Regions from separate parts of the Aminobacter sp. DSM 101952 genome, predicted to be linked through region 1. Evidence: predicted binding sites of a transcription regulator. Region 1 holds the regulator's gene; each other region holds the start of a gene.

Region 1 (3,999 bases):
GAGGCGCTGCGGCGCACCGGGCTCTACCACATCATTTCGATCTCGGGCCTGCACATGGCGATGGTCGCCGGGACGGTGATGCTGCTGACGCGGCTGGCCTTTGCCGCCTTTCCGGCGTTCGCGTCGCGTCGTCCGGTGAAGAAATATGCGGCAAGCGCCGCATTGGCCGCGACAGGGGGCTATCTGTTCATTTCGGGGGCCGAGGTCGCCGCGCAGCGCAGCTTCATCATGCTGGCCGTGATGCTGACGGCCGTGCTGTTCGACCGGGCTGCCTTGACCATGCGCAATCTGGCGATCTCGGCCATCGTCGTCATCGTGATTTCGCCGCACGAGGTGGTTGGACCGAGCTTCCAGATGTCGTTTGCAGCGACAGCGGCACTTGTCGGTGCCTATGCCTGGTGGTCCGACCGGCGCGAGCAACAGGCGCAGCCCGTCGTCCAGCGGTCGTTGCCGTCCAAGCTGTGGCGCTGGCTGGCGACCGTTGCGGCCGGGCTCGTCGCGACGTCGCTGATCGCCGGGCTTGCCACCAGCGTCTTCGGCGCCTGGCATTTCCAGCGCATCTCGCCGCTCAGCCTTGTCGCCAACCTGGCGGTGATGCCGATCGTCTCGGTGCTGGTCATGCCGTTTGCCGTGCTCGCCGGCCTGTTCATGCCGTTGCGCCTCGACGGCATCTTCCTTGACACCATGGGGGCCGGCCTGACGGCCATGATCGCGCTGGCGACGTGGTTCTCCGAGCGCTCGCCCGTCGATGCGGTCGGGCTGATGTCGACCCATTCGGTCGTCCTCGTCACCTTGGCGCTGGTCATAGGCTCGATGGCGACGACCTGGCTGCGACTGGCGGCGCTGCCGATTGCGACCCTGGCTCTGCTGCTGCTGATGAACGCGGAAGCGCCCGACGCGTTCGTCTCGGAGGATGCGCGCCTGGTGGGCGTGCCGGTTGGCGAAGGCAAGCTTGCCGTCAATCGGACCCGGCCAAGCCAGTTCACCGTCGACAATTGGAAACGTGCCCTGGTGTCGGAAGACCTGATCGGCCCCGCGCGCGTCGCCCCGGCAAGCGCTGCAAACCCGAAGCAGAACATCGGCCAGGGCGGTTCGGGCCGGTCCGGCGGTGATGCGGCCTTTTCCTGCACCGACGGGCTGTGTCTCATCGAGCACCCCTCGGGCATGCACCTGGCCCATGCGGAAAACGCGGCAGCCGCCAGGCGAGCCTGCGGCATCGCCAACCTTGTCGTCGTGAACGACGCCACGGCACGCAATCCGTGCGGCAACGCTGCTGTTGTCGTGCTCACCAGCCGCGCGTTGGCTCGCCTGGGAAGCGCGGCGATATTCTTGAGGCCTGCCCAGGACGGCGCGCGCCAGGATGTCGAGATCCGCCACGCCGTGGCCACGCCATACCGACCCTGGCATGTGCAGCGGGCATTCTCGCGCGAGGCGAGGGGACTGCCGCCCTATCGGCGAGACAGCAGGCGTCCGGGCGCATCAGAACCGGCATCGCCAGCCCGATAGGCCGTGCGCATGCGCGCCAGGTTGCCTGCAGGGATTAGTACCGGCGGATCAGCCCGACGAGCTTGCCCTGAACCTTGACCCGGTCAGGTCCGAAGATGCGGGTTTCATAGGCCGGATTGGCGGCTTCCAGAGCGATCGAGGCGCCCTTGCGGCGGAAGCGCTTGAGCGTCGCTTCCTCGTCGTCGACCAGTGCAACGATGATCTCGCCGGGGTTGGCGATGTTGGAACTGCGGATAACCACCGTATCGCCATCGAAGATGCCGGCCTCGATCATCGAGTCGCCCTTGACCTCGAGGGCATAATGCTCGCCGCCCATGATCATGTCCGGCGGCACCGAAATGGAATGGGTCTTGTGCTGGATCGCGTCGATCGGCACGCCGGCGGCGATGCGCCCCATGACCGGGATGGTGACGGCAGCAGCGACATCGTCGTCATTGCCGGCCGAGAACGATCTCGATGGCTCCGGCTTGCGGCCAAGGCTGCCCTCGATGACGCTCGGCGAGAATTTTCGTGCCGCATTGAGGCCGGGTGCGATCGAATCGGGCAGTCGCAACACTTCCAGCGCGCGTGCCCGGTTGGGCAGGCGGCGGATGAAGCCACGTTCCTCGAGCGCGGTGATCAAGCGGTGGATGCCGGATTTGGAGGCGAGATCCAGCGCTTCCTTCATTTCGTCGAAGGATGGCGGAATGCCCGCTTCCTTCAACCGCTCATGAATGAACAGCAGAAGCTCGTGTTGCTTGCGCGTCAGCATGGTCACCCCCGAGGAATCAGAAGAAAAACAAACCCAGAACAAACACTATCTGTTCCAGTTGTGTTCCGCAACTGTTTATATTTCGTGAAGGGGGTTGGGTATGCTCAGCGCAGCATCAGCACGCGGCACGGGTTGCCACGTTCGGCAGCCGGTGCGAAGGGGGCGCGCATGATCGCGCAGTTGGCGTCCGCCAGCGTGCGCAGCATCGACGAATCCTGGATGGTGTAGGGCGTCACCACAAGGCCGTCGGCGGTTTCGCGCGCGAGGGCGCGGACGAAGTCCTGGCGCAGGTCGTTGGCGGTCATCGCGGCGTCGAGGATGCCAGTGCGAATGTCAGGCGAATAGGGCCGCCCGCCAAGAGTTGCCAGCAGCGGCTTGAGGAAGATGTGCGCGCAGATCAGGCTGGCGACGGGATTTCCGGGCAGTCCGATGCAGCGCGTCTTGCCGAGGCGGCCGAACATCAGCGGCTTGCCGGGGCGCATGGCGATCTTCCAGAAATCGAGATCCATGCCGAGCCCGGTCAGCACGCGGTGCACCAGGTCGTGGTCGCCGACGGACGCGCCGCCAAGCGTGACGATGACGTCCGCCTGCGCATCGAGCGCCTTGCCGACGAGGGTCGCGATCGCATCGGTGCGGTCCGGTGCGATGCCGAGGTCGAGCACGCGCGCGCCGACGGATTCGGCGATGGCGGCGACACCATAGGCGTTGGAGGCAATGATCTGGCCGGGGCCGGGGTTGCTGCCGGGCGGCAGAAGTTCGTCGCCGGTGGCGATGATCGCGATCAGCGGCGCCTTGGCGACCTGCAATTCGGGATGATTGGCCGCGGCAATGAGCGACAAGCCTGCCGGATCGAGCACGCGCCCGGCGTCGAGGATCAGGTCGCCCTGCCGGAAGTCCAGGCCCTTGGCGCGGATGTTGCGGCCCGGCGCCGTCGGCTCCACGACCTCGATCTCGCCATTGCCGAGGTCGCGCACGTTTTCCTGGATGACGACGGTGTCGGCGCCCTCGGGCACGGGAGCGCCGGTGAAGATGCGCACCGCCTGGCCTGGCGCCAGCGTTCCGGTGAACTGCCTGCCTGCCGGAGCCTCGCCGATGACCGACAGCCTTGCCGGCAGCGATGCTATGTCGTCGGCGCGCACGGCATAGCCATCCATTGCCGAGGCAGCGAAGGGAGGCTGCGTGCGCAAGGCGTGCAAGGGTGCGGCAAGGACACGGCCCGCCGCTTCCCGCAGGCCGACCGTTTCAGAACCGCTCGGTTGAGCGCCGTCGAGAAGGCGCGCCAGCGCTTCGGAGACTGGAAGCAAAGCCATGGCTATTCGCCTGCCTTGTAGTCGCCCGACTTGCCGCCGGTCTTCTCGACCAGGCGGATGCCGGAAATCACCATGCCGCGGTCGGCGGCCTTGGCCATGTCGTAGATGGTCAGGCAGGCTACGGAAGCCGCCGTCAGCGCTTCCATTTCGACGCCGGTCTTGCCGCTGACGCGGGCAAGGGCCGTGACGCGAAGGCCGGGCAGGGCCTCGTCGGGCTCGATCTCGACCGAAACCTTGGTCAACAGCAGCGGATGGCAGAGCGGGATGAGTTCGTGCGTGCGCTTGGCCGCCATGATGCCGGCAATGCGCGCGGTCCCCAGCACGTCGCCCTTCTTGGCATTGCCCGACAGGATCAGGGCAAGCGTTTCGGGACGCATCGCAATCGAGCCTTCGGCGATGGCCGTGCGCGTCGTCTCGGCCTTGTCGCCGACA
Region 2 (3,999 bases), on a different contig from region 1:
GCCCTCAGGCCGGGCGCCGGTGCCCTGCTTCCAGGCAAGCGCCGGGCGGATGAGGTCGGCGAGACGCTCGAGGATGTCGACACGCACGGCGCGGCGGCCGAGGTTGCGGAAGCCGGCAAGCTTGTAGAACGTCTTGTCGAAGGCCTGGTCGATGACCACCGAGGTGCGGCCAGCCGCCAGCGCATGGACGACATCGCCGAAGCCCGGCTTGTCCTTGCCGTCGTTCTTGAGCGCCCACAGCAGCGTCACCAGACCGGCGGGCGCGGGCTTGATCAGTGCCGGGACAAAGACGTGATAGGCGCCGAAGCGCACGCCGAGGCGGCGAAGTGCGGCGCGGCCTTCCTGGTCGAGCGACTTCACGTCCTCGGCGATGTCGCGGCGATTGATCAGGCCGAAATTCTCGACCAGCTGGAAGGCGATGCCACGGCCGATGCCGGACAGCTGCTCCGCAGCCTTGAGATCGACCAGCGGCTTGAGCAGCGACTCGACCTGGAAATTGACGAAGCGCTCGGCGCGCGCGGCGACCTTGTCGCGGGACGGGCCGGTCAGCTGTTCGTCGGCCAACAGCACGACGCGCGGCTTCAGCGCATCCTCGCCTTCGACCAGCGTGCCGATGGGCGCGCCGATCCAGCGCAGCACGCCGTCCGAGCCAAGCGCGATGTCACCATTGGGCGACGTCGCGAAACGTTCGGCGCGTGTGTCGAATTCGGTTGCAAGCGCCTTCTGCGCTGCCGTGCGCACGGCCTTGGCGTCTTCTCCGCCCGCGCTCTGGTCGGCGGTGAAACGGAACCCTTGCAGTTCGCCGACATGGTGGCCCTCGACGAGGACGGTTCCGGACGGGCTGATTTCGGCTTCAAGCATAGTGTTTTCTCTAAGGCGGCGCATGAGGACGGAAGTCCTGCGGTCTACAAAGCGTTTCGTCAACCGCTCATGCAGTGCATCCGACAATCTGTCTTCGATGTCGCGCGTTTTTTCTTGCCAGTGTGCCGGATCGGCAAGCCAGCCAGGGCGGTTTGAGACGAATGTCCAGGTCCGGATCTGTGCGATCCGATGTGAAAGCGTGTCGATGTCGCCCTCGGTGGAATCGGCACGGCGCACCTGTTCGGCCATGTAGGTCTCGTCGACATGGCCGCGCCGGGCGAGATCGTCATACATCGAAGCGATCAGGTCGGCGTGCTGGGCCGGTGCGATCCTGCGGTAGTCGGGCAGCGCGCAGGTTTCCCACAACAGGGCGACACGCTCGCGATTGGTGGCGAGCGACCGGATGTTTTCATCGCGCGACAGATGGTCGAGCGCCTGGGCGTCGACAGCCGGCAAAGCGCGCGTCAGGCCCTCGACCGGCGCCACGGTGTCGATCGAGCGCTTGAGCGTATCGAGGCTGGCGAAATCGAAACTAGCCGTGCGCCACTGCAGCACCTTGACCGGCTCGAAGTCATGACCCTCGATCTTTTCGATCAGCTCGTCCTCGAACGGATCGACCTGGCCGGTGACGCCGAAGGTCCCGTCGCGCAAATGGCGCCCGGCACGGCCGGCGATCTGGCCGAGCTCGGCGGCGGTGAGCTGCCGATACTGGTAGCCGTCGAACTTGCGGTTCTGGGCAAAGGCGACGTGGTCGACATCGAGATTGAGGCCCATGCCGATGGCATCGGTGGCGATCAGGTAGTCGACGTCGCCGTTCTGGTAGAGCTCGACCTGGGCATTACGGGTGCGCGGGCTGAGCGCGCCGAGCACCACCGCTGCACCACCCTGCTGCCGGCGGATGAGCTCGGCGATGCCGTAAACCTCGTCGGCGGAGAAGGCGACGATGGCCGAGCGCCGCGGCAGCCGCGTCAGCTTCTTGGAACCGGCATAGGCGAGATGCGACAGCCGTGGCCGGGTGACCACCGACACACCCTTCAACAGCTTCTGCAGGATGCCGTGCATGGTGGCGGCACCGAGAAGCAGTGTTTCCTGCTTGCCGCGCAGATGCAGTATGCGGTCGGTAAAGATGTGGCCGCGCTCGAGGTCGCCGGCAAGCTGGACCTCGTCGATGGCGACGAAGGCGGCATCCGTCTGGCGCGGCATGGCCTCGACGGTGCAGACCGAATACCTGGCGCCGGCAGGCAGGATCTTCTCTTCGCCGGTGACCAGCGCCACCTTGTGGGCGCCGACCTTCTCGCAGAGCCGGCCATAGACCTCGCGGGCGAGCAGCCTTAGCGGCAGGCCGATGATGCCGCTTTCATGCGCGACCATGCGCTCGATGGCGAGATGGGTCTTGCCGGTATTGGTTGGCCCCAGAACCGCCGTGACATCGCGGCCTGACAGGATCAGCGGGTCGTTCTGCCTGGAGTGAACATTCATACTGGAACTGCCCTCGGCGCCGGGACAGCCCGGCGTTGCGCCGCCTGTCGCGACGAGTGGACACATAGGGATTTGCAAGCCGAAGCGAAAGCGGAATGTTCCAGATTTAAGAGTTGGAACGAGTCTGGAACGAATCAGCGACGAATCACTGACTCCAGCTGATTCAGGTTTTGTTCACCCCAACATATTGATGCCGGCCCTGCAAGCCGCACCACATGCAGAATCTGTAAAGTGGCCCGTTTCCTGCTTTCGCCACCCCTCCGTTAACCTTTGCCGGCCAAGCGAAGATAGCTGCGCGTCAACCGAGTGCAAAATAATGAATTTGTTGACCTTTCCTAGCACCGGGTTAACAGCCGGAGCTGCCGGAAGCAGCATTTCGTTAAGATTTGAACCAAATGCGGAACGAACAGGCGACGAATCACTGTCCGGGCAGATTTCCCGGTTTGTTCACCACTAGATGTAGTGCCGGGTCAGTTTCTCCACCTATTATCCACAGCCTGTGCACAGAACACTCCACAGCACCTTGATCGCCGCATTAACCTTTGCGTGCCATCTAGGCACACCCGTGCTTCAGCGAAAATACCTGTGATTGCATTACGTTAAGGGAACCACACCCGTTGCACCCGGGAGCGGAGCGTGTCTCCATTGCGGCGTTGAGTCTGCGCGGCGGGGGATGCCCAGGCGGGGCCTCCGGAAAATGCGGCGCACCACGCAGGCGCACGATATCGGAGGGAATATCATGTCCAAACGTCTGTTCGCCGAATTCCTCGGCACATTCTGGCTCGTCTTCGGGGGCTGCGGCAGCGCTGTCCTGGCTGCAGCGTTCCCCGAACTGGGTATCGGTTTCTCCGGCGTTGCGTTGGCGTTCGGCCTCACGGTGCTGACTATGGCCTATGCGGTCGGCGGCATTTCCGGGGGGCATTTCAATCCAGCTGTCTCGGTCGGCCTGATGATGGCCGGGCGTTTCGAAGCCAAGGACCTGGTCCCCTACGTCATCGCCCAGCTGATCGGCGCGGTCGCGGCTTCGACGGTGCTGTACCTCATCGTCAGCGGCAAGGCTGATTTCGCCGGCATCGGCGGCTTTGCCACCAACGGCTATGGCGACGCCTCGCCGGGCAAATTCGGCCTGTCCTCTGCGTTGATCATCGAGGTCGTGCTGACCTTCATGTTCCTGATGATCATCCTCGGCTCGACCAGCGAGCGCGTTCCGGCCGGCTTTGCACCGATCGCCATCGGCCTCGCCCTGACGCTGATCCACCTGATCTCGATCCCGGTCACCAACACGTCGGTCAATCCGGCGCGTTCGACCGGCCCGGCGCTGTTCGTCGGCGGCGTCGCCCTGCAGCAGCTCTGGCTGTTCTGGGTCGCCCCGATCGTCGGCGCAGCCATTGCCGGCATCGCCCACAAGTCATTATTCGGCGACAAGTAGCCGATCCATCGCCAAGAACGGAAACGGCGCCTCGCGGCGCCGTTTTCTTTGTCGGATAGAAGCCGCCGATCAGGCGAAATACTGGCCGCCATTGGCCGACAGCGTCGCGCCGGTGACGAAGCCAGACTCTTCGGAGGCCAGGAACACCACGCAACGCGCGATCTCCTCCGGCTCGCCGAGACGGCCGACCGGAATCTGGGCGATGATCGATTCACGCACCTTCTCGGGAA
Region 3 (3,999 bases), on a different contig from region 1:
GATCTCAGCACTTCTGCTCGGCACGGCAGCACTTGCCACGCCGGCAAAGGCCGACACGCTCGACATCGTCAAGCAGCGCGGCACCGTCACCTGCGGCGTCAGCCAGGGCGTCGCCGGCTTCTCGGCGCCCGACGATGCCGGCAAGTGGTCGGGCTTCGACATTGACGTCTGCCGCGCGGTGGCCGCAGCCGTCCTCGGCGACGCCGACAAGGTCAGCTACGTGCCGCTGTCGACCAAGGAGCGCTTCACCGCGGTCCAGTCGGGCGCCGTCGACCTGTTGTCGCGCCAGACCACCTGGACGCTGTCGCGCGACGCGAGCCTCGGCCTGCGCTTCGCCGGCACCGCCTATTATGACGGGCAGGGCTTCATGATCCGCAAGGACCTCGGCGTCGACAGCGCGCTCAAACTCGATGGCGCCACCGTCTGCACCGAGCAGGGCACCACGACCGAGCAGAACGTCGCCGACTATTTCTCCGCCAACAAGCTGAAATACGAGCCCGTCGTCATCGATTCCGCCGACGGCATCATCAAGGCTTTCGACACCGGCCGTTGCGACGTCTACACCACGGATGCCTCGGCACTCTACGCCCAGCGCCTCAAACTCACCGACCCCGCCGCCTACACAGTGCTGCCCGAGATCATCTCCAAGGAGCCGCTCGGCCCTGCCGTGCGCCAGGGCGACGACAAGTGGTTCAGCATCGTCCGCTGGACGCTGTTCGCGCTGATCGAGGCCGAAGAACTCGGCATCACCAGGGACAATGCCGAAGCCGGCCTCACCTCGGCCAACCCGGCCGTCAAGCGCTTCCTCGGCGCTGAAGGCGACAGCGGCCAGCAACTCGGCCTTGACCCGCGCTGGGCCTACAACGTTATCTCCAAGGTCGGCAATTACGGCGAGATCTTCGAGCGCAATCTCGGCCAGTCGAGCGACCTCAAGATCGATCGCGGCATCAACGCCCAGTGGAACGCCGGCGGCCTGATGTACGCTCCTCCGGTGCGTTGAGGCTCACCATGCGGGGTCGCGCTCCGGCGTGGCCCCGCCTATTCTGGCGCCCGCGAATCTCCGGCCGAGTGGCCCGCATTGAAGGTGTCAGATGAGCATTGCCGACCGCATCCGTGTCCAGGACGTCACCACCCTTTCCGACGACTGGTACGTCCTCAAGAAGACCACCTTCGCTTGCCGCCGCGGCGACGGCGAATGGCAGGTCCAGAGCCGCGAGACCTACGATCGCGGCAACGGCGCCACCATCCTGCTTTATGATCCCGCGCGCCGCACCGTCGTGCTGGTAAGGCAGTTCCGTTACCCCGCCTTCGTCACCGGCTACGACGACATGCTGATCGAGACGCCCGCCGGCCTGCTTGACGACGCAGCACCCGAGGAGCGCATCCGCGCCGAGGTCGAGGAAGAAACCGGCTTCCGCATCCACCATGTCCGCCGCGTCTTCGAAGCCTTCATGAGCCCCGGCGCCGTCACCGAGAAGATCTATTTCTTCGTCGGCGAGTACGAGCCGGCCGATCGCGTCTCAGCCGGCGGCGGCCATGCGGGCGAGGGCGAGGACATCGAGGTGCTGGAGATCGGCATCGACGAGGCGCTGGCCATGATCGCCGACGGTCGCATCTGCGACGGCAAGACCATCATGCTGCTGCAATACGCAGCGCTGCATCTGTTGCGCTAAACGAACGTATTCTTCCGACTGTTGCGCCGAGCACGACCTTATGACCGCTCGGCGCCGCCGCGCCGACGGATAATGCGGTACCGATATCTCGTGCCGGTCCGACGCAATGCGCGTGGTGCACCCCAAACCGTCTCCTGCTGGCTGGTGGAGGTCCAGCATAGGTCCACCGCGGGTGAACGCTGGCCAGCATTGCCGGTCTAGGAAAATAAACTTGCTATGTTCTTTCTTTGTTCTTTGAATGGAAGGGCATGTCGGATCAACTGCAGTTCGACTTCGGAGTAACCGCACTCGGTTTGCGACCGCGGGTTCACGGGGCGAAGCGTTCGAGGGTGGAGCGGGACATGCTCATGTTCCGTTTGCACCCCGGTTGGTGTCAAGCGATGGGGGCCATAGTCGATGCCACGCGTCGCGTTCATGGTCTCACCGGCCAGCCGATCGAACCAGGCGGTCTGCATGTTTCGCTGACGGGGTTTGGCGATTGCAGGGAGATCGAAGAAGTCATCGTGCGGGCGGTGGTGGCCGCTGCCGCCAATGTCAGGATGCCGCCTTTCGACCTTGTTTTCGACCGCATCGTGAGTTTCCGGAATGGGGGGCCGCTCGTCCTGCTGTGCGGTGCGGGCGTCAATCTCGTGATCGATCTCGAACGGCGGATCAACGGTGTGTTGAACGATGCCGGGCTCAGGCTTCGCCGCCGCGCGAGCTTTGTGCCTCATTGCACGGTGCTGTACGACAAGAGACTGGTCCCGGAGATGCCTCTCGACCGGCCCATCACTGTACGGGTCGCGGAGTTTCATCTTTTGCGCAGCAAGTTCGGCGACCGACAAAGCGTCGGCCGCTGGCCCTTGCTCGGGTGAGGTCAGATCGGCAGCGGCTGCCGTGCGTTGCGCCAGAATTCCTGCGGCTCTTCGAGCAGGTGCGTCAGGCCGACGCGCTCGAAGGCGAGCGCTGCCTGTTCCGCCGCGTCGGCGAGGATGTCGTCGGCGTCGAGATGATCTGTCCTGCGCCCGCGCATCAGCACCTTGCCGTTGACGATGACGGTGTCGACATCGGCGGCATTGGCGAAATGGGCGATGCGCGTCACCGGCATGACCGGCGGGTAGAGATGCGGCTTGCGCATGTCGACCAGCACGATGTCGGCCTTCTTGCCGATTTCCAGCGAGCCGAGCTCGCTCTCCAGTCCCATTGCCTTCGCCGCGTCGATGGTCGCCATCTCCAGCGTCTTGCCGGGCGGCAGATAGGCCGGGTCGCGGAAGTGGCGGCGGTGATAGTGCATGCACTGCGCCATGTGGCGGAACATGTCGTAGCCGCGGTCAGGCGCAGCCGCGTCCGAGCCGAGGCAGACATTGACCCCGGCCTCGATCAGCTCCGGCACCGGGCAGCGGCCATAGACCGACATGATCGCGGAAGGGTTGTGGATGATCGAGGCGCCCGTTTCCCTGAGTGCGGCGAAATCGTCCTCGGTAAGGTCGACGCTGTGGCCCAGCAGTGCGAACTCACCGAGGACGCCAAGATCGCGCGCCAGCGCGATCGAGCCGTCGCGGTGGCCGTCCTGGGTGAACAGCACGCCCTTGCGACGGCGCAGATCCATGATTGCCTCGCCCATCTCGACCACTTGCCGGCGGGCGTCGGCATTCGCCACCTGGGCGGCATAATAGACCGGCATCACCAGGCAAACGCCGGTGCCGCGGCCAGGCAGGTCGTTCCAGCGGTCGATCAGGATTTCGCTGACCTCCAGCTGGCGTTCGAACGACACCGTCACGTCCTTCGCCTGTCCGGCGTCGGAAAAATGGCGATAGCTGCGCGGGAAGGGCGGCCGGCCCGGGCCGACCGCCATGAAGGTGCGCAGGCCGGATTCGGCGGTCGCCCCGCTATGGGCGTCGCCGAAGGCCGGATCGTCGGTGCGGTAGATGTCGGCGCCGCCGCCGAGCAGCGTCATCGCCGTGGTGATGCCGCCGCGCAGGCGCTCGAGCTGGGTCATCCGCGCTTCGGCACGCCAGAAGGCGGGCGTCGAGCCGCGCGCATAGATCTCCTCGCAGGCCTCGAACCAGGTGTCGACGCCGGCGCCGGCATTGCGCACCAGCCCGTGGCCGGCATGCGAGTGGCTGTCGATCAGCCCCGGCATCGCCACCATGCCGGTGCCGTCGATGCTGTCCCTGGCATCTGTCGGCGCGGCATCGCCGGCGGTGCCGATGGCGCTGATGCGGTCGCCGGTGACGGCCAGCCAGCCGCCCTCGATCACCCGGCGGTCCCGGTCGATGGTCACGATGGTTGCGTTGCGCACGAGGATGTCGGGCTGCGCCATGTCGTCTGCTTTCCGAGTTGCCGG

The links. Region 1 encodes LexA, which represses DNA repair genes until DNA is damaged. Its sites were predicted from a motif close to TGTTCNNNNTGTGTTCNG; they were not measured.
Region 2: a site for LexA is predicted at 2,455-2,472, ahead of ASC75_RS11300 (helicase-related protein). Genes of this name have one in related genera too.
Region 3: a site for LexA is predicted at 1,891-1,908, ahead of ASC75_RS17350 (2'-5' RNA ligase family protein). Genes of this name have one in related genera too.

The regions. Positions count from the first base shown of each region.
Region 1 covers NZ_LMCL01000023.1:229,300-233,298, reverse strand. The annotation lists gene ASC75_RS15190 (ComEC/Rec2 family competence protein) at 1-1,506, shown strand, start outside; gene lexA (transcriptional repressor LexA) at 1,541-2,257, opposite strand; gene glp (gephyrin-like molybdotransferase Glp) at 2,362-3,567, opposite strand; gene moaC (cyclic pyranopterin monophosphate synthase MoaC) at 3,570-3,999, opposite strand, start outside.
Region 2 covers NZ_LMCL01000012.1:238,800-242,798, forward strand. The annotation lists gene ASC75_RS11300 (helicase-related protein) at 1-2,340, opposite strand, end outside; gene aqpZ (aquaporin Z) at 3,080-3,769, shown strand; gene ASC75_RS11310 (beta-ketoacyl-ACP reductase) at 3,839-3,999, opposite strand, start outside.
Region 3 covers NZ_LMCL01000030.1:182,274-186,272, forward strand. The annotation lists gene ASC75_RS17340 (amino acid ABC transporter substrate-binding protein) at 1-1,000, shown strand, start outside; gene ASC75_RS17345 (NUDIX domain-containing protein) at 1,092-1,673, shown strand; gene ASC75_RS17350 (2'-5' RNA ligase family protein) at 2,015-2,527, shown strand; gene ASC75_RS17355 (amidohydrolase family protein) at 2,530-3,975, opposite strand.